One region of the Clostridium sp. X genome, then DNA from elsewhere that is predicted to be linked to it. Evidence: riboswitches for the same ligand, from Rfam matches in the RefSeq annotation. Region 1 holds a riboswitch; the other holds the start of a gene.
What was found. Region 1 has a riboswitch for cobalamin ahead of cobT (nicotinate-nucleotide--dimethylbenzimidazole phosphoribosyltransferase). Riboswitches for the same ligand answer to the same signal wherever they lie in the genome.
Positions count from the first base shown of each region.

Region 2: it holds a riboswitch for cobalamin, as region 1 does, so the genes downstream of both, cobT (nicotinate-nucleotide--dimethylbenzimidazole phosphoribosyltransferase) here and cobT (nicotinate-nucleotide--dimethylbenzimidazole phosphoribosyltransferase) in region 1, are expected to answer to the same signal.

Region 1 is NZ_CM146912.1:2,967,370-2,982,499, forward strand. Features, by position in the region: gene cbiE (precorrin-6y C5,15-methyltransferase (decarboxylating) subunit CbiE) at 1-221, opposite strand, end outside; gene cbiD (cobalt-precorrin-5B (C(1))-methyltransferase CbiD) at 237-1,322, opposite strand; gene ACX0KU_RS14925 (precorrin-8X methylmutase) at 1,324-1,956, opposite strand; gene ACX0KU_RS14930 (cobyrinate a,c-diamide synthase) at 2,020-3,351, opposite strand; gene ACX0KU_RS14935 (cobyric acid synthase) at 3,353-4,825, opposite strand; gene ACX0KU_RS14940 (sirohydrochlorin cobaltochelatase) at 4,839-5,681, opposite strand; gene cobT (nicotinate-nucleotide--dimethylbenzimidazole phosphoribosyltransferase) at 5,797-6,864, opposite strand; cobalamin riboswitch at 7,003-7,176, opposite strand; rRNA gene rrf (5S ribosomal RNA) at 7,324-7,440, opposite strand; tRNA gene ACX0KU_RS14955 (tRNA-Asn) at 7,444-7,518, opposite strand; rRNA gene ACX0KU_RS14960 (23S ribosomal RNA) at 7,608-10,512, opposite strand; rRNA gene ACX0KU_RS14965 (16S ribosomal RNA) at 10,799-12,307, opposite strand; rRNA gene rrf (5S ribosomal RNA) at 13,414-13,530, opposite strand; rRNA gene ACX0KU_RS14975 (23S ribosomal RNA) at 13,690-15,130, opposite strand, start outside.
Region 2 is NZ_CM146912.1:499,292-514,421, reverse strand. Features, by position in the region: gene ACX0KU_RS02495 (histidine phosphatase family protein) at 1-533, shown strand, start outside; gene cobU (bifunctional adenosylcobinamide kinase/adenosylcobinamide-phosphate guanylyltransferase) at 526-1,074, shown strand; gene cobS (adenosylcobinamide-GDP ribazoletransferase) at 1,090-1,827, shown strand; cobalamin riboswitch at 1,963-2,145, shown strand; gene cobT (nicotinate-nucleotide--dimethylbenzimidazole phosphoribosyltransferase) at 2,379-3,455, shown strand; gene ACX0KU_RS02475 (cob(I)yrinic acid a,c-diamide adenosyltransferase) at 3,518-4,057, shown strand; gene ACX0KU_RS02470 (GHMP family kinase ATP-binding protein) at 4,058-4,891, shown strand; gene ACX0KU_RS02465 (recombinase zinc ribbon domain-containing protein) at 4,904-5,716, shown strand; gene ACX0KU_RS02460 (alpha/beta hydrolase) at 5,955-6,818, shown strand; gene addB (helicase-exonuclease AddAB subunit AddB) at 6,819-10,235, shown strand; gene addA (helicase-exonuclease AddAB subunit AddA) at 10,237-13,989, shown strand; gene ACX0KU_RS02445 (3'-5' exoribonuclease YhaM family protein) at 14,017-14,973, shown strand.

The DNA of each region.
Region 1 (15,130 bases):
CCTGAGGCTACTATAGAAATTATTTTTTTATCATTTCTTAATATAAAATCATTAATCTCTTTTAATGTTTCCACTTGCATCTTTTTAGTCTTAATAAAATCTATGCTTTCAATTGCTCTTTTAAATCCAATAACTAAATGGCTATTTTCTATAGTTTCTATAGCTATAGGAAGTATATATTTTTTATCTCCTGGACCTATACCTACTATATTTAACTTCATACAAGCTTTCACTCCCTAGCACTTTCTTCCATCATAAAGTATTCCTTTTTCCATAGAGTACATAATGGATTCCACTTCTATACTGTTATAAGTAAACTGCTTCATTCTCTTCTCTACCTTTTCACCAATAGCATGATATATTGAACTATACTTATCTTCTATAATTTTTATAGCTCCCTCTGTGGTCTTTTCATTATATACAGCCTCTACTAACTCTTTTGGTGCTCCTATTAGCGCTAGTTCAAGAGCAATAACTTCCATTCTTACATCACATACTCTGCTATGAGTATTAAAACAGCCCGCTGAAACCTTACATAACTTTCCTATATGCCCTACTATAAGAATCTTATTTATGTTATTTTCTAGAGCAGAATTTAATGAAAAACCTACAAAATTAGATATGGTTATAGCTTTATCCAATTCTAAACCTAATTTCTTTAGCACATCTTCTCCCATATTTCCAAATACAAATATCAAGTCCTTATGCCCTTTATCAGCTATTTTCTGTCTTATTTCCAAAGCTATGCATTCTTTAAGTGCTTCATCTGACATAGGAGTTACAATTCCTGTAGTTCCTAAAATAGATATTCCACCTACTATATTCAACCTTGGATTAAAAGTTTTTTTAGCAACATCTTCACCCCTAGGGACGAATATAGTAATCTCAACTCCACTGTTATGAGGCAATACTTCTTTAACTTCCTTTTCTATCATAGCTCTAGGTACAGGATTTATTGCCCATTCCCCCTTTTTCACATAAAGCCCTTCACCCTGCACAACTCCTACCCCTGTTCCACCCTTTAAAGTATATCCACTAGACTTTCTCTCTGCTCTTGCCCATATTTCTAATCCATGTGTTATATCTGGATCATCTCCACCGTCTTTAATAACACAGCACTCTACAAATTCTTCACCCTTTACTATCTTTTCTATAGGTATTATAAGTTCTATTCCCTTAGGTGTGTCTATCTTTACATTAGTTATATGTTCACTTCCATATAATATAGCTGTAGCAGCCTTAGCTCCTGCCGCTGCACAAGAACCTGTAGTATATCCACATCTCAATTTTTTGCCATTAAAAGTTATATACATGTCTAGCATATTAGTTACTCCTATCAACAATTAAATACATAAGTGCATTTACAATTGCTGCAGCTACGGTACTTCCTCCTTTTCTTCCTCTTATAGTAATCATAGGAAGTGGAAGTTTTTCTGCTTCTTCTTTTGATTCAGCAGCACCTACAAAACCTATTGGTGCTCCTATTATAAACTTTGCATTGCTTTTTCCTTCTTCTATTAATTCCTTAAGTCTAAAAAGCGCTGTTGGAGCATTTCCAAATACAAAGAATTCTACTCCATCATCTACCGCTTTTTCTACTGCTGCCATAGAACGTGTTATTCCTCTTTCCTTTGCTATCTTAGCTACTTCTTCATCATCTACATAACATTTCACTTCACAATTTAATTCCCTTAGTGCTTTCTTATTTATCCCTGATAAAGCCATCTTCGTGTCTGTATATATGATCATTCCCTTTATTAATAATTCAAGTGCTTTATCAATAGCGCCGTCTCTTATGTAGATAATACTCTTATAATCAAAATCTGCAGTAGTATGTATTACTCTTTTTACTATACTAAGTTCTCTATCATCTAGATTATGAAAACCTATCTCTTCTCCTATTATTTGAAAGCTTTTTTCCTCAATATCCATAGGTGCTTTTATATAGTTCCCCATATGTATTCTACCTTTCTTATAAGTAAGTCCTAATGTTATATTTTTTACTATTTATTTGTACTTTTATTTAAAGTTGTTTTCACAATATCCTTTTTCCGTAAAATATTTTAAAAAGTGTATATTGTTAAAGAAGTGTATATGAGCATAAGTTGCTAGAACATTTTTTTTATGATATCCACACTCCCACTCTTTAATTGTCTCATCATACATAGTTTTGGTTATCTTATAAATCTTTTCTTCAATGCTACTAGTTTTGGATTTATGAAATTCATGACAATTAATTTTAAAACCTTTTGGTAATATTGTATCGTCCTTATTAACTTCAATCTGAGCATATCCAAAGTTTTGAAGACTCTTAGTCATCTCAACTTCTCCACTAATAAATCCTACAGCTTCATGACCTTCTATATTATCTGTAAGATACATAAGTCCACCACATTCTGCATAACATTTAACTCCAGACTCTAAAGCATTTCTTATACTAATTAGCATAGATTTATTTTCACTAAGTTCTTTTATAAAAATCTCTGGATATCCTCCACCTATGTACAATAAGTCAATGCCTTCTGGAATTCTTTCATCATACAAAGGACTAAAGTATATCACTTCTCCTAGTTCTTCTAAAAGCTCTATATTCTCTTTATAATAAAAACTAAAAGCTTTGTCTCTTGCCACTGCGATTTTTATTCCTAAATTCTTTAAATGAAAATGATCTTTAAATCTAGGAGTTTCTTTAAACAATTCTATAAGCCTTTCCATATCAACATATTCTTCAATTAATTCACTACACAGCTCTATTCTTTTATCTAAATCCTTAACTTCACTGCTTTGGATAAGTCCTAAATGCCTACTTCCTAATTTTAGCCTTTCATCCTTTGGTACATAGCCTAACACCTGAACATTGCAATTCTTTTCTATAGCATACTTCAATAACTTAAAATAGTTTTCACTTATATTGTTTAATATTATTCCTCTTATATCTGATTCTTCATATTTCATTATGCCTTTTATCTCTGCACATAAGGTTGCACTTTGTGCTTTAGGAGATATAACTAAAATTACTGGTGTCTTTAGTATTCTAGATACGTGAGCTGTAGAACCTGTTGTCTCTATTCCTTTACCATCATAAAAGCCCATAACTCCTTCTATAACACCAAAATCTCCTGTACCTCTTGAAAAAGCCGCTTTTATTCCTTCTTCTCCCATTAGGAAAAAATCTAAATTTCTTGAAGCTTTACCTGTAATATAAGAATGAAAGGCCGGGTCGATATAATCTGGTCCTACTTTATATCCTTGTACCTTAAAACCTCTATTTATAAGAGCTTTCATTATTCCTAAGGTTATAGTTGTCTTTCCACCACCACTACTATTAGAAGATATAACTAAACTTCTCATATTATTTTTTCAACCCCATGATCTTATAAATATTTTCTATATCTATGTTCTCTCTAACTATATCTGCTAGTTTATCAAGTTCCTTCTCCCTAAGACTCTCATATACTACAGAAGATTTTTCTTTTAATCCTTTTTTTCTTCTAAGCTTATTTACAATATACTCTCTGAAAGCTGCCCCATCAAAAACTCCATGGATATATGTACCCATAATATTTTCTTTTTCATTTACTGCTCCATCATAGTAGCTAACATCTTCACCATTTTTATTTATTATTTCAAATAAAGGTGTAACATCTTCTCCATAAGTAGATACCCCCATATGTATCTCATAACCATATAAATATGATTCTTTGTACTTTGCCTCAACTCTAGTAGTTGTTTTTTCTTTCTCAAAAATTGTATCCACATCTAATAAGTTCATACCTTCTATTTCACCTAAAGAGGTTTCTACTTCATAAGGATCCTTTATTGTTTTTCCTAACATTTGATATCCTCCGCAGATTCCTAGGATAAAACCATATTGTGAATAATTTTTAATAGTATCCTCTAATCCAGAGATTCTTAAATACATTAAATCTTCTATAGTGTTTTTACTTCCTGGGATTATAAGCATATCTGGATTTCCAAACTCTTCATCATTAGTTATAAATCTAACTGAAACATCCTCTTCTATCTTAAGAGCATCTAGATCTGTAAAGTTTGATATGTGTGGCAGCTTAATTACTGCTATGTCTATTTTATTAGTTACCTTACTATTAAACTCTATTGCTCCATCTTCATCTTCTAGTGCTAATTTAAAATAAGGAACTACTCCAACACAAGGAACCTTAATAATTTCTTCAATCATATCTAGACCAGGTTTTAGAATATCTATATCTCCTCTGAACTTATTTATTATGGTGCCTTTTACTCTTAGCTTCTCATCATCACCTAATAAAAGCATTGTCCCTGCTAAAGAGGCAAATACTCCACCCTTATCTATATCACCTACTAATAGTACAGGAGCATCCACAAGCTCTGCCATTCCCATGTTTACTATATCTCTATCTCTTAAATTTATTTCTGCTGGGCTTCCTGCACCTTCCATAACTATAATATCAAATCTTTTTTCAAGCACTTCAAAATCTTCTTTAAGCATACTACTAAACTCAAGCTTCATATTATGATACTCCATAGCTGAAGAATTACAATATACATTTCCTTTTAAAATCACCTGACATTTTCTATCAGTAGTTGGCTTTAAAAGTATTGGATTCATATACACTTCTGGCTCTAACCCTGCTGCATAAGCTTGTAGTACTTGTGCTCTTCCCATCTCTTTTCCATCTAAAGTTATATAAGAATTTAGGGACATATTTTGAGACTTATATGGACATACACTATATCCATCCTGTTTAAATATTCTACAGAGTGCCGTTACTAATATACTCTTACCTACAGATGAGGCGGTACCTTGTACCATAATTTTCGCCACTAACTTCACCTACTTATAATAATTTTATTCCTTTTATATTTCTTCCTAGATATTCATATTTATTTTCTATTACATCATTAATGTGTTGAATATATATATCTTGAAACTTTATAACTTCACCTAAACCAGTTAAAGAGACTTTCACATCAAAGCCTTCATTTATTAAAATATTCTTCCATGAGTCTTCTTCATCTCCTGCCATATCATTTTTAGCATGTTCTCCTGCAACTAACATTAATGGCACAAGTCTTACAGTGTGTCGTCTATCTTTTACTAGTATCTTTATAATATTTTCTATAGTGGGATATCCCTCTACTGAAGCAATATATGTATTTGTGTAATTATGACTCCTTAGAACTTCTTGAAGACATAAATAACAAGCATTTGAAGGATGCATAGTTCCATGTCCCATAAATAGTATAGTCTCACTTGTATCTATAATAGGTTTTATTGCATCTATAAATATATTGTAATCATCTGGTTGACCTTCCTCATAACCTTTATAATAAAGTACTGGTCTTCCTAATTTGATATTTACCTGTGGATTATTGTACTGATAGTATCTTACTATTTCTGATACGTAATCATATTCTACGCCGGGAATAATATGAAGTGGCTGAACTATTATATCTTTAAACTCTTCTAAGATAAGCTTTTCCATAGCTTCTTCTGGAGTATCTATATTTATATTATCTCTATCCTTAAGGACCTTAATTACTCCATGAGCTGTATAAGCTCTTCTTACCTGAAAATCCTTAAAATTCTCTTTAATCCTATCCTCTATTTTATCAATGGTAACCCTCCTAGTATCATGATGGGTTGTACCAAAACTTATAACCAATATAGCCTTTTTCATTTGTATCCTCCTTCTGTTTCTAGCACAGTATTTGCCATGTTAATCTCCTCCATATACAATACTACCTATAAACCAATTACCATATTCATATTTTAAACTCCTTTATTCTCAACCATCATCTAATATCTACTAAACACGCCTTTTCAATCTTAGCTTCTTCAAAAGTTCCCATATTCTCCATAGTAAATAAAGCTGCTTCAATTATATCGAAAGCCATTGGACATCCGCTGCCTTCTCCCAATCTCATTTTTAAATTTATCATCGGCTCTAAGCTCATCTCTTTCATAACATATATAGCTCCTGGTTCTGCGGATAAGTGTGAGGCAAAAATATATTCTCTACATAAATAATTTAATCTGTAAGCACATAAAGCTGCCGCTGAAGCAATAAATCCATCAATAACTATAGGTAATTTATTTTTAGCTGCTCCTAAAAAGCATCCACAAAGCCCTGCAATATCAAAGCCTCCTACTTTAGAAATCACATCAATTACATCTTCTAAATTAGGCTTATTTACTTTTATAGCTTTACTTACTACCTTTTTCTTATTTTCATATTGACTTTCTGTAAGTCCTGAACCTTTACCAACAATTATATCTGGTGAAAGTCCTGTAAGACTACTTATTACTGCCGCTGATGTAGTAGTATTGCCTATTCCCATTTCACCAGTACCAAAAAGTTCATAGCCTTCTTTCACTAGATTATCTACAGTTTCAATGCCTATCTCAATTGCTTTAATTGCCTGTTCTCTTGTCATAGCAGCTTCCTTGGCTATATTTTTAGTTCCATAAGCAATTTTTTTATGTATTATTTCTTCATTATCCATATCAGCATTTATGCCTACATCTACTACAGCTAAATCAGAGTTATAATATTTTGCAAGAGCACATACACCTGTGATACCTGCAATAAAATTGTCTGTAACAATTTTAGTAAAACTTTGAGGACATACACTTACTCCTTCTTCCACTACACCATTATCACTACACATAATTATTATATTTTTCTTATATTTTTTATATTTCATATCTCCTTTGATACCTGCAATTTTTGCTGCAATGTCTTCTAAAGCTCCAAGACTTCCTAAGGGTTTAGTAAGATTATCAATTTTCTTCTGTGCTTTTTCTATTGCTCTTTTATTTAATGGATCTATGGAATCTAATGTATCTTTAAGTAACTTCATAAAATTTTCTCCTCTATTAGTTAAAAAATAAATCCCCCACCTTAAGGTGAGGGATGTCTTCAAAAAAATTACATAAATATACTATCAATAATCTTTAATTTTTATTAGTATACGCTGCAAATTACCTTCCCACCGAAGGATAAGCTATTCATCATGGCAGGTCTCCTGGCTCACGGGTCGCTCTCCTCCAGCCTTCCCAGTATATAATACCAGTGGCAATGGATTTGTCTCCGTTTACAGTAGCGGGGGCTGCAACGGCTTTACACCGTTTTCCCTATTAAACTTAAAGTACCAATGACAGATCAAATATTAAATTTTATTTTCATAATGATTTATAATCTCGTATCTTAATTATAAACTTTATAAAATATTCATTCAAGTTAGTTTTGTATATTTATATAGAATTAATTTATTGTAAAATAAAAAAGAACTAAGTAAAATGCTTAGTTCTTTTATCTTACCTGGCGATGTCCTACTCTTCCACACCGTCTCCAGTGCAGTACCATTGGCGCTATGAAGCTTAACCATCGTGTTCGGGATGGGTACGGGTGTATCCTTCATGCCATAATCACCAGATCATGGCTCCGCGAAAAGGATTCGAACCTTCAACCTATCGGTTAACAGCCGAGTGCTCCACCGTTGAGCTATCGCGGAATACATTATTTATATTATATGAAAGATAGAAAAAGATATACTATCTTTTTTCCATTATTCTTTCAAAATTGCACAGTGAATTTAATGTTTAGATCAAGTCCTCGATCTATTAGTATTAGTCAGCTGAGTACATTACTGCACTTACACCCCTAACCTATCAACCTGGTAGTCTTCCAGGGATCTTACTAGCTTACGCTATGGGAAATCTAATCTTGAGGTGGGCTTCACGCTTAGATGCTTTCAGCGTTTATCCCTTCCCGACATAGCTACCCAGCTGTGCTTCTGGCGAAACAACTGGTGCACCAGAGGTCAGTCCATCCCGGTCCTCTCGTACTAAGGACAGCTCCTCTCAAATTTCCTACGCCCACGGCGGATAGGGACCGAACTGTCTCACGACGTTCTGAACCCAGCTCGCGTGCCGCTTTAATGGGCGAACAGCCCAACCCTTGGGACCGACTACAGCCCCAGGATGCGACGAGCCGACATCGAGGTGCCAAACCTCCCCGTCGATGTGGACTCTTGGGGGAGATCAGCCTGTTATCCCCGAGGTAGCTTTTATCCGTTGAGCGATGGCCCTTCCATACAGAACCACCGGATCACTAAGTCCGACTTTCGTCCCTGCTCCACCTGTATGTGTCGCAGTCAGGCTCCCTTCTGCCTTTACACTCTACGCGCGATTTCCGACCGCGCTGAGGGAACCTTTGAGCGCCTCCGTTACCTTTTAGGAGGCGACCGCCCCAGTCAAACTGCCCACCTAGCAATGTCCTGTGACCAGATTCATGGCCGCCAGTTAGAATTCCAGTACTGTCAGGGTGGTATCCCAAGGACGACTCCACGAAAGCTGACGCTCTCGCTTCTTAGTCTCCCACCTATCCTGTACAGACAATACCGAAATGCAATGCTAAGCTACAGTAAAGCTCTACGGGGTCTTTCCGTCCAACCGCGGGTAGCAAGCATCTTCACTTGCACTTCAATTTCACCGGATTTGCTGCCGAGACAGTGCCCAAATCATTACGCCATTCGTGCGGGTCGGAACTTACCCGACAAGGAATTTCGCTACCTTAGGACCGTTATAGTTACGGCCGCCGTTTACTGGGGCTTAAGTTCATACCTTCGCTTGCGCTAAGCATTCCCCTTAACCTTCCAGCACCGGGCAGGCGTCAGCCCCTATACATCAGCTTACGCTTTAGCAGAGACCTGTGTTTTTGATAAACAGTTGCTTGGGCCTGTTCACTGCGGCCTCCTCTCGGAGGCACCCCTTCTCCCGAAGTTACGGGGTTAATTTGCCGAGTTCCTTAGCAGCAATTCTTCCGACGGCCTTAGGATTCTCTCCTCATCTACCTGTGTCGGTTTGCGGTACGGGCACCAATTTGCTCCATAGAGACTTTTCTTGGCAGCGTGGAATCAGATACTTCGCCCATAGGGCTCCCCATCACACCTCAGACTTAAATTGAGCGGATTTGCCTACTCAACATCCTAAGTGCTTAGACGCACATCCAATAGTGCGCACATCCTATCCTCCTGCGTCATCCCATTTGTCAAACGCATTTTGGTGGTACTGGAATATCAACCAGTTGTCCATCACCTACGCCTTTCGGCCTCGGCTTAGGTCCCGACTAACCCTGGGAGGACGAGCCTTCCCCAGGAAACCTTAGATATTCGGCCAACAGGATTCTCACCTGTTTCTCGCTACTTATGCCAGCATTCTCACTTCTGCACTGTCCACCACTCCTTACGATATGGCTTCTACCTGTGCAGAAAGCTCCTCTACCACGTGTACGTAGTACACATCCATAGCTTCGGTGGTAAGTTTTAGCCCCGTTACATCTTCGGCGCGGGATCTCTCGACTAGTGAGCTATTACGCACTCTTTAAATGAGTGGCTGCTTCTAAGCCAACATCCTAGTTGTCTTAGAAATCCCACATCCTTTCCCACTTAACTTACACTTTGGGACCTTAGCTGATGGTCTGGGCTGTTTCCCTTTTGACCACGGATCTTATCATTCGTAGTCTGACTGCCGGGGTACCAGTATGTGGCATTCGGAGTTTGATAGGGTTCAGTAACTGTTGTCAGCCCCTAGCCCATTCAGTGCTCTACCTCCACTACTTAATTACCCGACGCTAGCCCTAAAGCTATTTCGAGGAGAACCAGCTATCTCCGAGTTCGATTGGAATTTCTCCGCTATCCACAGCTCATCCCATGGTTTTTCAACACCAACGTGGTTCGGACCTCCACGGAATTTTACTTCCGCTTCATCCTGGCCATGGATAGATCACCCGGTTTCGGGTCTACGATATGCAACTAGTTGCCCTGTTCAGACTCGGTTTCCCTTCGGCTCCGCACCGTAGGTGCTTAACCTTGCTACATATCGTAACTCGCTGGCCCGTTCTACAAAAAGTACGCCGTCACACATTAACGTGCTCCGACCGATTGTAGGCACACGGTTTCAGGTTCTATTTCACTCCCCTTCCGGGGTTCTTTTCACCTTTCCCTCACGGTACTGCTTCACTATCGGTCACTAGGTAGTATTTAGCCTTGGGAGATGGTCCTCCCAGCTTCCCACAAGGTTTCACGTGTCTCGTGGTACTCTGGAGTAGATCTACTTCTCTCTTCTTTTTGCCTACAGGGTTATTACCTTCTACGACAGAACTTTCCAGTTCTCTTCGACTAAAAAGATTGAAGCGTTATGATCTATCCGCAACCCCAGAAACAAAGTTTCTGGTTTGGGCTCTTCCCCTTTCGCTCGCCGCTACTGAGGGAATCGATTTTTCTTTCTCTTCCTTCTGGTACTTAGATGTTTCAGTTCCCAGAGTGTACCTCTATATACCTATGAATTCAGTATATAGTACATGATGTTTATCATGTGGGTTTCCCCATTCGGAAATCTACGAATCACAGGCTGTGTGCGCCTACTCGTAGCTTATCGCAGCTTATCGCGTCCTTCTTCGGCTCCTAGTGCCAGGGCATTCACCGTGCGCCCTTTCTAACTTGATCGTTAGACGCTTGTAAACATAAATGTTATACAAGACTTCACTCCTCAGATATACTGAGTGAGATTTATTACTAAAACTAATTACTTAGTTATAGTAGATTTCTTAATATTCACTGTGCAATTTTCAAAGAACAAAAGCAGACATCCAAATCTTCGATTTGTGATGGTCGCTTTGCCAAACACGTAGTGTTTAGCTTCCTAGAAAGACATTAGTCTTTCAAAATTAAACAGAATTAAGGATAAATTATTTCCAGTCTATGAAAGCTGTGAGCTTTCATTTCTCCCTAGAAAGGAGGTGATCCAGCCGCAGGTTCTCCTACGGCTACCTTGTTACGACTTCACCCCAATCACCAATCCCACCTTCGACTGCTGGCTCCTTGCGGTTACCTCACAGGCTTCGGGTGTTACCGGCTCTCATGGTGTGACGGGCGGTGTGTACAAGACCCGGGAACGTATTCACCGCGACATTCTGATTCGCGATTACTAGCAACTCCAACTTCATGTAGGCGAGTTTCAGCCTACAATCCGAACTGGGACCGGTTTTTTAGTTTGGCTCCCCCTCACGGGTTTGCTTCTCGTTGTACCGGCCATTGTAGCACGTGTGTAGCCCTAGACATAAGGGGCATGATGATTTGACGTCATCCCCACCTTCCTCCTGGTTAACCCAGGCAGTCTCGCTAGAGTGCTCAACTTAATGGTAGCAACTAACGATAAGGGTTGCGCTCGTTGCGGGACTTAACCCAACATCTCACGACACGAGCTGACGACAACCATGCACCACCTGTCTTCCTGCCCCGAAGGGCTTCCTCTGTTACGAGTAATTCAGGAGATGTCAAGTCTAGGTAAGGTTCTTCGCGTTGCTTCGAATTAAACCACATGCTCCGCTGCTTGTGCGGGTCCCCGTCAATTCCTTTGAGTTTTAATCTTGCGACCGTACTCCCCAGGCGGAATACTTATTGCGTTTGCTGCGGCACCGAGGGTGGTACCCCCCGACACCTAGTATTCATCGTTTACGGCGTGGACTACCAGGGTATCTAATCCTGTTTGCTCCCCACGCTTTCGTATCTCAGCGTCAGTTACGGTCCAGAAAGTCGCCTTCGCCACTGGTGTTCTTCCTAATCTCTACGCATTTCACCGCTACACTAGGAATTCCACTTTCCTCTCCCGCACTCTAGATACCCAGTTTCAAATGCAGCGCCCAGGTTAAGCCCGGGAATTTCACATCTGACTTAAATATCCGCCTACATACTCTTTACGCCCAGTAAATCCGGACAACGCTTGCCACCTACGTATTACCGCGGCTGCTGGCACGTAGTTAGCCGTGGCTTCCTCCTTGGGTACCGTCATTATCGTCCCCAAAGACAGAGCTTTACAATCCGAAGACCTTCATCACTCACGCGGCGTTGCTGCGTCAGGGTTTCCCCCATTGCGCAATATTCCCCACTGCTGCCTCCCGTAGGAGTCTGGACCGTGTCTCAGTTCCAATGTGGCCGATCACCCTCTCAGGTCGGCTACGCATCGTCGCCTTGGTGAGCCGTTACCTCACCAACTAGCTAATGCGCCGCGGGTCCATCTCAAAGCGGATTGCTCCTTTGATTATCTTCTCATGCGAGAAAATAATATTATGCGGTATTAATCTCCCTTTCGGGAGGCTATCCCCCTCTTTGAGGCAGGTTACCCACGTGTTACTCACCCGTCCGCCGCTAATCCGTTCCCGAAGGAACTTCATCGCTCGACTTGCATGTGTTAGGCACGCCGCCAGCGTTCGTCCTGAGCCAGGATCAAACTCTCAATTTAAAAGTTTAATCTGTTACTCATTACTTAAAGTTTTTGACTGGCATTTTATTTACCTTAATTTCTGTTTAATTTTCAAAGACCAAGTTTTCTTCGCCATCTCTCGACAGCTTATTTATTATATCAATTTCAAATTGTTTTGTCAACTTTTTTTAAATTGATATCATCTTTTTTGAGAACTCTTAAATTCCCAACCCCCAGTATCTAATTCACTGCTTTATAAATTACTGTCTTAAAGGTAGCTAGTCATACTAGATATTTATTTTTCTTTGTTCTCTCCAATCGACAAGGAATATCTTATCACAGAATTATTACTATTTTTATATAAATTTAGCGTTTATATTAATAAATCAGACTCATTTCTTTGATTTTCTTTAAAATTCTTAATTTAAAACATATTGATACACTAGGATATGTATACTGAGTTTATATATTTTTGATAATTGTATGTACTATTCTAAATAGCTTTAGCTATTTAAAACAAAAACATCATAAGTTACCAATATTTTTACTATCTTTCAAAATAATAAAATTAAAGCAAAAAGTAAATAATAAAACTAAATATTAATAGAGGAAAGTGTTTATTATGTGAAATATTCGTTTTTGGATTTTTTTTACTATAGTTTTAATACTTGCAGTAGCCGTAATATCCGTTCGGAAACTCCGCTTCATTGATGTTAATGTAATGATAATGATTGTAGCACTAGTAATGTCGTGTGATATGTTCTTTTGCAAACATCTCCATTTGTATACCTATATAAGTATTGAGTATAAAGGTTGGTATAGTTTTTGGGTAAATCTATTTACAATACCTTTATTAGGATTAATCTTCATTAAGTTTATTCCCAAAAATATCAAAAGAGTAGTTATTTATATTATAATATGGACAATGATAGGAACAGCGTTCGAATTATTTATTGCTAAGCCTTTGGGTATAGTGCTATACCCAAAGTGGAATGTACTTCGTTACTCTCCTATCGGCTATATTTTGGTATTCTCATTAGTTTATATTTATTATAGGCTACTGTTAAAATACTGCAAGAATACATAATAAAATTCTATAAGTAAAAAATAAAAAACACTAAGCATTTGCTTAGTGTTTTCATCTTACCTGGCGATGTCCTACTCTTCCACACCGTCTCCAGTGCAGTACCATTGGCGCTGTGAAGCTTAACCATCGTGTTCGGGATGGGTACGGGTGTATCCTTCACGCCATAATCACCAGATGACCAGACATCCAAAATCTTCGATTTTGTGATGGTCGGTTACTCATGAGCATCAGCTCAGGAGTTTCCTTTAAGGCTTTTAGAGTACTCATCAGCTACGCTGAGGAGTGTCATTGAAAGAATTTTGTTCTCTCAAAATTGCACAGTGAATTTAATATTTAGATCAAGTCCTCGATCTATTAGTATTAGTCAGCTGAGTACATTACTGCACTTACACCCCTAACCTATCAACCTGGTAGTCTTCCAGGGATCTTACTAGCTTACGCTATGGGAAATCTAATCTTGAGGTGGGCTTCACGCTTAGATGCTTTCAGCGTTTATCCCTTCCCGACATAGCTACCCAGCTGTGCTTCTGGCGAAACAACTGGTGCACCAGAGGTCAGTCCATCCCGGTCCTCTCGTACTAAGGACAGCTCCTCTCAAATTTCCTACGCCCACGGCGGATAGGGACCGAACTGTCTCACGACGTTCTGAACCCAGCTCGCGTGCCGCTTTAATGGGCGAACAGCCCAACCCTTGGGACCGACTACAGCCCCAGGATGCGACGAGCCGACATCGAGGTGCCAAACCTCCCCGTCGATGTGGACTCTTGGGGGAGATCAGCCTGTTATCCCCGAGGTAGCTTTTATCCGTTGAGCGATGGCCCTTCCATACAGAACCACCGGATCACTAAGTCCGACTTTCGTCCCTGCTCCACCTGTATGTGTCGCAGTCAGGCTCCCTTCTGCCTTTACACTCTACGCGCGATTTCCGACCGCGCTGAGGGAACCTTTGAGCGCCTCCGTTACCTTTTAGGAGGCGACCGCCCCAGTCAAACTGCCCACCTAGCAATGTCCTGTGACCAGATTCATGGCCGCCAGTTAGAATTCCAGTACTGTCAGGGTGGTATCCCAAGGACGACTCCACGAAAGCTGACGCTCTCGCTTCTTAGTCTCCCACCTATCCTGTACAGACAATACCGAAATGCAATGCTAAGCTACAGTAAAGCTCTACGGGGTCTTTCCGTCCAACCGCGGGTAGCAAGCATCTTCACTTGCACTTCAATTTCACCGGATTTGCTGCCGAGACAGTGCCCAAATCATTACGCCATTCGTGCGGGTCGGAACTTACCCGACAAGGAATTTCGCTACCTTAGGACCGTTATAGTTACGGCCGCCGTTTACTGGGGCTTAAGTTCATACCTTCGCTTGCGCTAAGCATTCCCCTTAACCTTCCAGCACCGGGCAGGCGTCAGCCCCTATACATCAGCTTACGCTTTAGCAGAGACCTGTGTTTTTGATAAACAGTTGCTTGGGCCTGTTCACTGCGGCCTCCTCTCGGAGGCACCCCTTCTCCCGAAGTTACGGGGTTAATTTGCCGAGTTCCTTAGCAGCAATTCTTCCGACGGCCTTAGGATTCTCTCCTCATCTACCTGTGTCGGTTTGCGGTACGGGCACCAATTTGCTCCATAGAGACTTTTCTTGGCAGCGTGGAATCAGATACTTCGCCCATAGGGCTCCCCATCACACCTCAGACTTAAATTGAGCGGATTTGCCTACTCAACATCCTAAGTGCTTAGACGCACATCCAATAGTGCGCACATCCTATCCTCCTGCGTCAT
Region 2 (15,130 bases), 640 kb from region 1:
ATGAATTATCATTAAAAGGTATAGGTGAAATTAAAAGAACAAAAAACTTTATTAAGCATATACGCTTTGATAAGGTATTTTCAAGTGAAAGAAAAAGAGCTATTGATACAGCGAAAATTTTAGAATATACAGAAATAGAATGTGATTATAGATTAAATGAAAGAGATTTTGGGATTTTTGAAAATAAGACATATAATGAAATATGTGATAATTACTCTATGGAGCAAAAGGCTTGGGAAGAGAACTGGATAGATTATAGGATTCCACAGGGAGAGAGCGTATCAGAAACTTATAGTAGAGTAGTAGAATTTATGAAATCCTTAGAGAAGGAAAATTATGAAAACTGTCTTGCTATAACTCATGGTGGAATTATAAGATTAATTTATTGTTATATACTTGGAGGAGATTTAAAAAACTTTTGGAAGTTTGTTTCAAAAAATGGTAGTGTATCAATAATTAAATTCCAATATGATAACTGGTACATTGATTCAATTATACAGTTAGATGCAATGGAGAGTGAAGGTAATGAGTAAGATAACTTTAGTAACAGGAGGAAGCAGAAGCGGTAAAAGCAGCTTTGGAGAAGGGCTATTTAAAGGGAAAGATGAGGTTTTATATATTGCCACTTCAATTATCACTGATGAAGATATGAAAGAAAGAGTTGATATTCATAAAAGAACAAGAAATCAAAATTGGGAAACCTTTGAGGGATATAGAAATTTACATAAGGTTATTAAAGAATCAGAGCATAAATATATTATTCTTGAGTGCGTTACCACTATGATAACCAATTTAATGTTTGATAAATATAGCGATTTTGATAATATATCTAAGAAAGAAATTGAGAATTTAGAAGAAGGTATTAGTGAACAAGTTATAGAAATAATTAATGCTTCTAGAAAGTTTCATAAAGAGATTGTAATAATAACAAATGAAGTCGGCTTTGGGCTTGTATCGGAGTACAAGCTTGGAAGAATCTTTACAGATATATCAGGTAGGATAAATCAACTATTAGGTAAGTTATGTGATGAGGCATATTTAGTGGTATCAGGATTATCTTTAAAAATTAAATAAATACAGGGAGGTTATATGAAAAAATATTATTATGATTTTTTACTTATGTTTCAAATATTAACGAGAGTGCCTATAAATAAATCACTTCCTTGTGAAAAGAGCAATTTCAGAAATGGAGCAAATTTCTTTGCTTTTATAGGATTATTGATTGGACTATGTCAATATGGATTATATATAGTATTATCTAGAGTAATTCCAATAAACTTTGTAGTTATACTTATAATTATCTTTGAGATATTAATTACAGGAGCACTACATCTAGATGGATTTGGCGATACCTGTGATGGTTTCTTTGCTTTTAAAGGTAGTGATAAGATAATAGAAATAATGAAGGATAGTAGAATAGGTACATTTGCTTGTGTAGGCTTAGTATTAAATATTTTGATAAAGTATCAAGGGTACGGACTCCTTTTAGTGAAGTATAGAGTCATAGGTATACTTCTAATACCTATGATAAGTAGATTTTCTATGATATTTCTTAGCTATATTGGAGCTCCAGCTAAGGAAAATGGTTCGGGGAATTTGTTTATTAACACTGTAACTTTAAGGGAAGTAATAGTAAATGTGGTATTTGTCTTAATTATAGGGCTTCTGTTAAACGCTATTTTAAAAACTGTAATATTGTTAATCTTAGCGATAGTTACAACTAGTTTATTTAATGCACTATGTAATTCTAAGATTAAAGGGGTTACCGGTGATAGTTTAGGGGCTAATAACGAGTTAGTTGTGTTAATATCATTGATGATAATATAAATTATTTGACAATATAGAGAAAAAAAATTATACTTAAGCAGACATCCTAAATCTATGATTTGAAGTGAGTGCCTTACTCAGTAGAGTACTCATTCTAGCAATGAGAAGGAGTTTCATAATTAATAAAACTAACAAAACATAATATGAATTTTAGGTGCTTTTTTATGAACAAAGTGAAAAGGAAATGCGGTTAAAATCCGCAACAGCCCCCGCTACTGTATTTGATGACAAATCTTTGGGATCCACTCTAACTATAGGGGAAGGAAAAGATGAGGAAGATTCATAAGTCAGGAGACCTGCCTAAAATTAGTCTTAAATATGCTTTCGGAGGGAAGGTCTATTAGAATATACATATTTATTAAAGATAGAGCATTTTAGTTTTATTTCACTCTAAGATGTTTATTTTTTAGTTATAAGTTAATTCTAGTGGCAGTACGGATAAAGCGTACTGCCACTTTCCTTTTAAGCAGATTTTAAGATTTGCACTAGATTTTAAAAATGGTAACAAAGTAGAAGGGTATTTGAAAGAGAATTAAGAGGAGGAAAATAATATGAATTTATTAAAGGATACAATTGAAAGCATAAGTGGAGTGGACAATGTGGCAATGGAAAGAGCATGGAAGCATATTGATAATCTTACTAAACCGCTTGGGAGTCTTGGAAAACTTGAAGAGATTGCAGCAAGGTTTGCTGGAATTACAGGAAAGGTTTTTAATGAGGTAAAGAAGAGAAATATAATTGTTATGTGTTCTGATAATGGTGTATGTGAAGATGGGGTGAGTTGTGTCGATCAAATAATTACTGAAGTTATGACAAATAGTATTCCAGAAATGAAAACTGGTGTTGGGGTTTTAGCTTCCTTTGCTAATGCAGAGTTAACTGTTGTTGATATTGGAGTTAAAGGAGAAATTGCAAACCCTAAGGTAATAAAGAGAAAAGTGGCTAATGGTACAGCAAATATGTGCAAGGGACCAGCTATGACTAGGGAAGAAGCCATAAAAGCAATAGAAACTGGTATAGAAATTACGGACAAGCTATGTAATGAGGGTTATGACTTGTTTGGAACTGGAGAAATGGGTATTGGAAATACATCTACTAGTGCAACTATTATAGCTTCACTTTTAGATGTAAATATAGAAGAAATAGTTGGTAGAGGTGCTGGACTAACTGAGGAACAGTTTACAGTAAAGAAGAATGTTTTAAAAACAGCTTTAGAGGTTAATAATCCTAATAAAGAGGATGTTATTGATGTGGTGGGTAAAGTTGGAGGATTTGATATTGCTGGAATGTGCGGATGCTTTTTATCAGCAGCTAAGAATAAAAAACCAATAGTTATAGATGGAGTTATCTCATGTGCAGCAGCCCTTTGTGCATATATTTTAAAACCAGAATGTAAAAATTATATGTTTACATCCCATAAGTCAGATGAAAAAGCTGTTAATTATGTGTTTAACTATATAGGACTTGAGCCTATTCTTCATTTAAATATGAGACTTGGAGAAGGTAGTGGATGTCCCCTTGCTTTTAATATTATAGAAGCAGCACTTCATGTAGCTAATAATATGGCTACTTTTGAAAATGTAGGTATAAGCGATGAGTCAAAGGATAAATTTGTTGATATTAGATAAATAAGAATGATGGGTAGCTTTGCAGAAGATGTAAATACTAGTGATAAGGAGGGGAAGTAATGATAAAAAAATTGGAAAAAGGATATGTTCAAGTATATACAGGTAACGGAAAAGGCAAGACAACAGCGGCAGTAGGGCAAGCAATAAGAGCAGTTGGAAATGGTTTAAAGGTATATATGCTCCAGTTTCTTAAAACTCACCCAACGGGAGAACTAGAGGTTGCAAAGCTAATCGGAGAGGACTTTCAGATTTTTAGATTTGAGAGTAAAAAAGGTTTCTTTTGGAATCTTACTGAAGAAGAAAGGATAACTTTACAGGAAGAAGTGAAAGAAGCGTATAATTTTGCTATGGAAGTAATTAAAAATAATAGCTGTGATGTATTTATCTTAGATGAAATAATGGGAGTTTTATGGAATAAGCTTTTAAGTGAGGAAGAGGTTATAAAACTTATAGATAATAAGCCTGTTAACATGGAACTAATTCTAACAGGAAGAAATGTTCCAGATTCAATTAAAGATAGAGCAGATCTAGTAACAGAAATGAAAGAAATAAAGCACTACATGGAACAGGGAGTTCGTGTAAGGGCAGGAATTGAGTTTTAAATGAAGGTTATTACAAGGTATCCGGGAAGTTTTGGAGAAGTGATTCAAGGAAAAATTAACAATAAAGATATGCTCTTATCCTGTCCTATAAATGTTTATACAACTGTAAAACTATTTGAAAGTAGAAAGCCTTATAGAAAGTGTAAATGGGTTAAGGCTGATAGATTCTTATATAATATTTTAAAAGGATGGAATTATGAAGAGTATTATAAAAGCTTAGATATTAATATCTTTTCTAAAATCCCTACTGGAAAAGGTATGGCTAGCAGTACTGCAGACCTTTGCGCTACATATTATTCTCTTTTAAAGATGTTTGAAAAAGATTTTAATGAAGAAGAGCTTATTAGAGAGTGCATAAACATAGAGCCTACTGATAGCATAATATTTAAAGAAATGACCTTATTTGATTATAAGAAAGGCCTTTATAAAGAAAAAGTAGGTAAGTATCTAAGATATAATATATTAGCTTTTGAAGGAAAAGATAAGATAAATACTGTGGAGTTTAATAATAGGAAGTTACCTGATTTAAGTGATACAACTGATCTTTTTACTATATTAAAAGAAGGAGTATCAGAAAATAATTTAGAAAAGTTTGCTTACGTTTCTGAAGAGAGTATAAAGAGAAATCAGAATAGACTTAACTATGAATGGATAAGTTATATTGAAAATATAAAGGAACACACTTCAGGACTTGGAATTATAGGAGCACATAGCGGTAATGTACTAGGAATAATATATGAAGATGAAGAAAAATTAAAGCAAGCAATTAACTTCATTAAAAAGAAGAATTTCTATAAGTTTTATACTATAAAAACTCTAGAGAGTATAGAATAAGTATTGAAAATTTTGGAAATAGTTAAAGGTTTTCAGCATATATATAATGGTAAAAACAATATGCTGGAGGAGACTATGATTCAAGATAAAATAGAAATAATGTACAATTATGATAAGAGAGAATTAAATGAAATCATAAAAAAGTTAGTTACTACAAGAATATCAATAGATAAAAAAGAATTAGAAAAGACCTTTAAGCAAAGTAATAGAGAAATTCACATATTTAAAGGAGTTCTCAAATGTAATGAATGTGGTGGAAATATGTTTTATAACGAGAGGTATAAAGGATATAAGTGTGCAAACAGTCAAAAAATAAGGGGAAGATGTACATCACATTCTATTAAAGAAGAATATTTATTAGAAGCTATAAAAGAAAGTATTACAGATTGTTTAGAAAATAATATAGATATAGAAGAGTTATATAAAATGGAAAACAAGAAGGCTATAACAGCAGATGCTTATAAAAAAGAACTTAAAAAGATTCAAAGAGAGTTACAAAAGATAGAGAGCCAATTTGAAGTGATGTATTCTGAGGAGATAAGTGGTATAACAAGCTATAGAAATTTTGAAAACTTGATGAGAGCTTTACAGAAGAAACAACAGTTTTTAATAATAAAACAAGGGAATGTAGAGAGTTTAAAATTAAAAAATGAAGATGAAAGTGAAATATACTATCAAATCTGCAAAGAAGAAGTGGACAAGATACTAGGCTTTAAGGATATTAACAGGGAGTTTATTGAGGCTTTAGTAGATAAAATTGTTATCTCGGAAAATAAGGCACTAAGAGAGAAAAAGGTAGATATATATTATAGATTTAAAGGTTAAAAAGTATTAATACTAAATTTATTTAGCTGTATTTTAAATTTAGTATTAATACTTTTTTTGATTTTAAAATTCATTTGCAACCTTGTGAAGATGTTTTAATAATTAAATTTGTTATTTAAGGATAGTTTTAGGATAGAATTATACCTTATAAGTTATATTAATTTAAGAGGTTCTTAAAGTTGATATCCAATAAATTAAAGGGTATTATTAAAAAAGAACTATAAAGGAGTATAAGAAAATGTGGGTATTTAGTTTGTTTCTTGTTATTGTGTTAGGTATTATTTTGGTTTGCATGAAATTGTCAAATAAAATTATACATCCTGAAAAGCATCTTTGTGAGGAAGTTACAACTGATTTAGATAAAGAAGAAGTATATATAGATTCCTCCTATGGATATAAGATGTATGGAGTTTTTTTTCCTAATAAAAATACAAAAAAATTTATTATTATATGTCATGGGTTTAAGTGCTGTATATATAACTCTATGAAATATATGCACATATTTTTAAAAAGAGATTTTAATGTTTTAGTTTATGATAATAGATATCATGGATTAAGTGGAGGGAATGATGTGTCCTTTGGGTATTTTGAAAAGTATGACTTAAAGGCATGGACGGACTGGCTAGTAAATAGGTTTGGGGATGATATCATAGTTGGAACCCATGGCGAGTCAATGGGAGGAGGAACTGTTCTCCAAAATATAGCTATAGATTCTAGAATAAAATTTTGTATTGCAGATTGTGCTTATTCAGATGTTACTAAACTTATGAGGTACCAACTAATAAAACGATATAAGTATGAGTGGTTATGCTGTTTAATGCCATTAATCAGTATGATAGTTAAGATAAGAGCTGGATGGAACTTTAAAGAGGTATCTCCAATAAAGAAATTAGGTGAAGTAGATACCCCGGTAATGTTTATACATGGAAAAGCAGATGACTATGTTCCAACTTATATGAGTGAAGAGATGTATAATGTAAAGAAGGGAATTAAGGAAATATATATTGCTCCTAATTCTCATCATGCAGAAGCTTTTTCAAATAATATTGAAGAGTATGATAGAAGAGTAGGAGAGTTTTTAGATAGGGTGGTGAAGAGTTAAATGAGTTTAAGACTTATTTATGGCCGTGCAGGTTGTGGAAAGAGTGCACAATGCGTAGGGGAAATAAGAAAGAGATTAGAAGATGGAGAAGAGAAACCATTAATTTTAGTTGTTCCAGAACAGTTCTCATTTCAAGCTGAAAAAAGTGTTGTAAAAGCTATTAAAGGTACAGGAATTATAAATGTAGAAGTTACTAGCTTTGAGAGAATGGCATATAAGGTGTTTAATGAGGTTGGAGGGGCAACCAGAAGTCGGATGGATTCTTCAGGTAAGCTTATGTTAATCTTTAGTATTATGAATAGATTAAAGGAGGAACTTAAGCTTTTTGGAGCAGCTGCAGATCAACATGGATTTGTAACTACAGTGTCAGATATTATTACAGAATTTAAAAGATATGATATTACTCCAGAAGAGCTTGAAAACTCACTAAGTCTAATTAACGATGATAGATTATTAAAAGATAAGATTTCGGATATAATTAAGATTTTTGCAGAGTTTGAAAAAAGTTTACATAAAAACTACATAGATAGTGAAGATGAACTATCTATGCTTTATCACAAATTGGAAGAGTCTACTCTATTTAATGAAGCAGAGATATGGTTTGATGAATTCACCTCCTTCACTCCCCAGCAGTATAAGGTCATAGAAAGACTTTTAGGAAAAGTAAAAAGAGTAAATATAACCCTTTGTATGGATTCCCATAATGAAATGGATAGCACAGATGTTTTTGCTCCAGTTAAAAATACAGAGCAAAGACTACGTAGTATTGCAGGTGAAAATAATTATGCTATTGAAGAAGATAAAATATCAGAAAGTACATGTAATGATAGATTTAAAGGTAGCATGGAAATTAAATATTTAGAAGCAAATTATTTCAAGTATCCCTATGAACAATATAAAGAGAAAACAGAGGATATTAAAATAATTAGAGGGCTAAATCAATATGCTGAAGTAGAGAAAGTAGCTATGGATATTATTAAAATGGCAAGAGAAGAAAAGCTGAGGTTTAGGGATATAGCAGTTATAACCAGAGATTTAGGAGCTTATGAAAAGATAGTAAAGACAATATTTCATGAATATGAAATTCCCTATTTTATAGATAACAAACATGAAATAGATGATAACCCTCTTATAGTATTAATAACTTCTGCACTAGAAGTCCTCAATAGAAATTGGTCTTATGAGACTGTGTTTAGATATCTAAAGTCAGGACTTATAAATATTAATAAGGAAGATATAGATATTCTAGAGAACTATGTAATGGCTTATGGAATAAGAGGAAAAAACAAATGGAATAACCTTTGGGAATATGGAAACGAGGAACTTTGTAATAGGGTAAATAATATAAAGCTTCAAGTTACTAAACCTTTAAATAAACTTAGTGAAGATTTAAAGGGTAAAAAGAATGTAGAGGAAATATGTACTGCCTTATATAATTTTTTATGTGAAATTGAAGCTAACAAAATAATAGAGATATGGGTTAGAAAGTTTAAAGAAGAAGGAAATCAAGTCCTGGCAATGGAGTATAGTCAGATTTGGAATATGGTTATAGAGCTTTTAGATCAAGTAGTAGACATATTTAAAGAAGAAAAACTTGAGCTAAAGGAGTTCACAAAGATTCTATCCTTAGGGTTTGGTGAACATAAGATGGGGCTTATTCCACCATCTCTTGATCAAGTTCTAGTTTCAGATGTGGAGAGAGTTAGAACCCATGAAGTTAAGCTTTTATATATTTTAGGAGTTAATGATGGAGTTTTTCCAGCGGTATCAAAGGACGAGGGAATACTTACGGATTCAGATAGAAATAAACTTAGAACAATAGACATTGAAATTGCAGAAGATACTAAGTCTAAGAGCTTTAATGAACAGTATTTAATATACAGAACATTAACTATTACTTCAAAGTATTTAAGAGTATGTTATTCTATTGGAGATTTTGAGGGGAAGGCCCTAAGACCTTCTATTATTATATCAAGATTTAAGGCTCTATTTCATAAAGTAAAAGAAGAGGGAGATATAGTAGAAGGAAATGATGAAGAAAGTCTTGAGTACGTTTCAAGAGAAGTTCCTACTTTTAATAAACTGGTATCTATACTGAGAAGAGATAATAATAAGAACTCAAGCCCTCTTTGGAGTGATGTTTTTGATTGGTACTCATCCAATAATGATTGGAAAGATAGATTAAAGGTAATTTTTTCAGCGGCTGCTTATACAAATGATGTAGAGCAAATAAGAGAAGATAAGATAAGAAAATTATATGGAAATAAATTATATTTTAGTGTATCTAGAATAGAAAAGTATACTGAGTGTCCTTTTGCTTTTTATGTTCAATATGGATTAAAAGCAAAAGAAAGAAGAATTTTTTCTATAAGTGCTCCAGACTTAGGTACATTTATGCACAGTGTTATTGATGAGTTTTCTAAAACTGTGGATGAAAATTCTCTTAAGTGGTACGAAATAGATGAGGCATGGTGTAGAGATACTGTAGCTAGAATTGTAGATGAAAAGTCTAAAGAGGTATCAGAGGGAATATTTGATAGCTCTCCAAGGTATAGATACTTCACAGAAAGATTAAAGAGAGTTCTCATTAAAGCTATTCTTATCATAGTAGAACACCTAAAGAGAAGTGGTTTTCAGCCTATAGGATATGAAATAGGTTTTGGTGAGGGGGAAGCTTATCCGCCTATTCATATAGAGCTTTCTAATGGAGAAAAGGTTCAGCTTATAGGAAGAATTGATAGAGTTGATAAACTAGAACTTCAGGGCAAGGAATATTATAGAATAATAGATTATAAATCTGGAAATAAAGAGTTCAAGCTATCAGACGTATATTATGGACTTCAAATGCAGCTTCTAACATATTTAGATGCAATACTTTCAAATGAGGAAGTTAACATGACAGATGAAGTAATTCCGGGAGGGGTCTTATATTTTAAGGTAGATGATCCTATTATAAAGGGAAGTAGAAGTATATCAGATGAGGAAATAGAAAAAGAGATTATGAAGGCTCTAAAAATGAAAGGGCTTTTAATTGCAGATCCTGAAGTTGTAAAGGAAATGGATAGAGAGATAGAAGGGGCATCACTAATAATTCCAGCAAGAATTAATAAAGATGGTAACCTTGGAAAATCTTCTGTTGGAACGGAAGAACAATTTAAAATGCTTAGAGAACATGTAAAGGAAAATCTAGTGAAGGCTTGTGAAAATATGCTAAAGGGAGAAATAAAAATTAAGCCTTATAAAAATAAGGATTTCTCTGCTTGTATTTACTGTCTATATTCATCTATATGCCAATTTGACAATGGATTTGAAGACAATAACTATAAGGTTATTGAAGATAAGAAAGACGAAGAAGTATGGGAATTATTAAGAAAAGAACATGAAATAAAAGAAGAGGATAGAAAAGAGGTGAAATGATTTGGAGGAGGTAAGATGGACCAAGGAACAACAGGCTGCCATTGATACTCATGGGTGTAATCTACTTGTTGCTGCAGCGGCAGGCTCAGGAAAGACAGCAGTTTTAGTAGAGAGAATAATAAAGATGGTAACAGATATAAAAAATCCAATAGATATTGATAGGCTTTTAGTTGTAACCTTTACTAATGCAGCTGCCGCTGAGATGAAGGAGAGAATAGCAAAGTCTATTAGTGATGAACTTATAAAGTATCCAAAGTCAGTTCAGCTTCAAAGACAATTAACTCTGCTAAACAGAGCTAGTATAACTACAATTCATTCTTTTTGTTTAGAGGTAATAAGAAGTAATTTTCACTATTTAGATATAGATCCGAGCTTTAGAGTAGGCGATACTACAGAAACTATTTTACTTAAAAGTGAAGTCATAGAGGAGATGTTTGAAGAGTTATATGAAGTTGAAAGTTGCAGCAAGGAATTTTTAGACTTAGTTGAGTTTTACAGCAACAACAGAGATGATTTTGCTCTTCAAAACATTGTATTAGATTTATATAATTTTGTAATGAGTTCTCCAAATCCAAAAGAAACCTTAAATTCTATGGCAAGTGATTTTGATGTAGAAGAGTCCTATGATTTTGGTGGTTCTAAATGGGCAAAAGTCATAATGGAAGATATAAAAATTGAACTTATGGGGCTTAAAGGTCTAATGGAAAGTGCTATAGATATAATAAATAGTACAGGAGGCTTAGACACATATCTAGAGAACTTTGAAGATGAACTAGCCATGATAAATGATTTAATATTAAGTTGTGACTCTTCTTGGGATAATCTTAAAACAGCTACTGAAGCTACTGACTTTAAAAAACTTAAAGCTTGTAAGAATTGCAAAGATAAAGAAAATCAAGACATAGTAAAAGAAATAAGAAATAAAGTTAAAAAGCAAATAAAAGAGGATATGAAGCAAAAGCTACTTTTATATGCTGGAGAAGAAACAACAAAGGATTTAAGAGAGTTATATCCAATAATGAAGGCTCTATCAGACTTAGTAATTAATTTTATGGATAGGTATGGGAAAGCAAAGAGAGAAAGAGGAATAATTGACTTCAATGACTTTGAGCATTTTTGCCTCCATATTCTTAGCATGCCGGAAGTGGCTTCTAGTTTAAGAGAAAAGTATATAGAAATACTTGTAGATGAGTATCAGGATAGTAATGAGGTACAGGAAGCTATAGTTAATTCTATTGCTAGAAAAGATGAAGTCACAGAAAAAAATATAAATGTATTTATGGTGGGAGATGTAAAGCAGAGTATTTATAGGTTTAGACAGGCAAAGCCAGAGCTGTTTTTAAATAAATATAATAGCTACTCATTAGATGAGGGAGAAAAGGAAAGAAAGATTACTTTATTTAAAAACTTTAGAAGTAGAAAAGAGATATTAGATTCTGTTAACTTTATATTTAAACAGATAATGTCCGTAAATATAGGGGAACTGGACTATGATGACAGTGAAGCTCTAAACTTAGGAGCTGACTACATGGAATATAGTGAAAAAGGGTCAGTTGTGGGAGGATCAATAGAGCTTAATATTATAGATAAAAGCAGTGATGAGGGACAGGAAGTATTTGTTGATAATAAAGAAGAGAATTTTAATGAAGATGAAGAAGTACTCTCTAAGATACAAATAGAAGCAAGACTTGTAGCTAAAAGGATAAATGAACTTATAAATGAAAGAGAAGAAGAAACTCTTAAAATATATGATAAGGATATAAAAGGATATAGAAAGGTAGAATATAGAGATATAGTAATTCTATTAAGAAGCACTTCAAGTTGGGCACCTGTATTTATGGATGAATTAAAGGAATATTTGGTTCCGGCTTATGCGGATGTGGGAAATGGATATTTTGAGGCCTTAGAAATTAGAACTATGCTATCACTACTCCAAATAATAGATAATCCAAGGCAAGATATACCTCTTATTGCTATATTACGTTCGCCAATTGGAGCATTCACGCCAGAGGAACTTATTGATATTAGACTAGAGAATAAAAATGGAGAATTCTATGAGGGCTTAGTTAAGCTTTCAGAAAGAGAAGATGTAGATGCAGAAGAGAGTAGTCTAAAAGATAAATGTATTAATTTCTTAAAGAAATTAAAGGTGTGGAGAGATGAATCTATACATATGCCTATAGATGAATTTATATGGCATCTATACACAGATACTGGATACTATGGCTATGTAGGAGCTTTAGCAGGAGGAATTCAAAGGCAAGCAAACCTTAGAATATTATTTGAGAGAGCTAGACAATATGAAACCACAAGTTATAAGGGATTATTTAATTTTATAAGCTTTATAAATAAGCTTAAGGTGAGTAACGGAGATATGGGAAGTGCTAAAATACTAGGAGAGAATGAAAATGTAGTTAGGATAATGAGTATTCATAAAAGTAAAGGTCTAGAATTTCCTGTAGTATTTTTATGTGCACTTGGCAAGAATTTTAATATGCAGGATTTAAATAAAAGAATACTTTTCCATAATGAATTAGGGTACGGACCAGATTACATCAATTTAGATAAGAGATTATCCTATCCAACGGCATTGAAGCAAGCTTTAAAAAAGAAAATAAAAATGGAAACTCTCTCTGAAGAGATTAGAATTTTATATGTAGCATTAACAAGAGCAAAAGAAAAGCTAATTATGGTAGGTGGAGTAAATAACATTGAAAATTATGCTAAGAAGTGGGCTTATGGATTAAGAGATAGTAGCTTCAAGTTAACGGAATATGAAGTATCTAAAGGAAAGTGTTATTTAGATTGGATTGGACCAGCAGTTATAAGACATAAAGATGGAAAAATGCTTCGAGAAGTTGCAGGAATAGAAGAGTATAATCTTATAAATTTACTAGAGGACTCTTCTAAATGGGAGATTAAATTTCATAATATAAGCGATATAATTAATAATGAAATTGAAAACATTGAGGAACATTTACCAGAGGAAGTAGTAGATATAGAGGAAACTGAAAGTAAGAGTAAGTACCATGATGAAATAAAACGTAGATTAGAATGGGAATATGAATATACAAGAGCTGCACAGCTTCCAACACTCTTAACTGTTACCGAGGTAAAAAGAATGCACAGCAGAGATATGATCAGAAGTTTGCATAATGATTATTCACAGGATATATATACTCCTAGTCTTGTACAAAGACCAGCCTTTATGGAAAAGAATAAAAAGTTAACAGGAGCAGAAAAAGGTACGGCTATGCATGCAGTTATGCAAAAGCTTGATTTCAGAGGAGAGTTAAGCAGAGAAAGTATAAAGAAACAAATAGAGAAATTAGTAGCCAAGGAATTAATTACAGAAGAGCAAAAAGAGAGCATAGATATTGAAAAAATACTTAATTTTTTTAGTTCGGAGATTGGGAAAAGAATAATAAAATCAAAATATGTATATAGAGAAGTTCCTTTTCATATACAATTAAATAGCACAGAAGTATTTTTAGATTTACCTAAAGATAAATATGAGGATGAATATATTATGCTTCAAGGTATAATAGATTGCTATTTTGAAGAAGATGAGGGAATAGTACTTGTAGATTATAAAACAGATTATTATAAAGAAGGACATGGAGAACTGGTTAAAGAAAGATATAAAGTACAGTTAGATTACTATGCAAAGGCTATTGAGGTAATAACTAGTAAAAAAGTTAAAGAAAAATATTTATATTTGTTTTATAATAATGAGGAGTTGGCAATGGACTAAGAGAGGAGATGGGGTTAAAAATTGAGTATGACAGATAAGAATATACAGGATTTTAAAGTTAATGATAAAATTGAAAATTATTTTATTATAAAAAGTGCTGAATGTAGAACCAGTACTAACGGTAAAAAATATTTAGATTTTACTATTGGAGATTGTACAGGAGAAATAAATTCTAAGTATTGGAACTATAATGAAGGTGATGAAGAGTTATATAAACCTAATGTACTTATAAAAGTAAGAGGTAGTGTTACGGTATGGCAGAATAATAACCAATTTAAGATAGATAGAATTAGAGTAACTAACGAACAGGATAATGTTCAGATATCTAATTTTGTACCATCTGCTCCATATACCTCTGAAGCTATGTATAAAGAAGTTATGGATTATATAGATAAAATAAAAAATGATGATATAAAAAATATTTTATTTCATATTATAGAGAATTATGAAGATAAATTAATGCATTTTCCAGCAGCTAAGAAAAATCATCATGCAATAAGAGCTGGATTATTATATCATACAACTACTATGCTAAAAGCTGGAGAAAAACTATGTGAAGTATATGCTTTTATAAATACAGATCTGCTATATGGAGGAATAATCCTTCATGATCTTGCAAAAATAGATGAAATGGATGCAAGTGAACTTGGAATTGTAAGTGATTACACTGTAGAGGGGCAGCTTTTAGGTCACATAATTCAAGGAGTAAAAAACATAGAAGTTGCAGCACAAAAGGTAGGAGCAGATAAGGAAATAACAATGTTATTGCAGCATATGATTTTATCCCATCATTATGAAGCTGACTTTGGAAGTCCTAAAAAGCCTATGATTCCAGAGGCTCAAATGTTGCACTATTTAGATATATTAGATGCTAGCTTATATGACATGCATAAGGCAACAAGTGAAGCAAATAGAGGGGAGTTTTCGAATCCAGTATGGTCTCTTGATAAGAGAAAGATATATAGAACGAATATTGAATTTTAAAAAAATGAAGGTGTTAGGGCACCTTTATTTTTTTTATATTAAATAATAAGCATCCATATTAATTTTATGATAAATATGTGTAAAGAAAATAATAATTAAATCGATAATAAAATACTAAATAATTATTTTATACATTTTAGAATTTAAAGAAAAAATT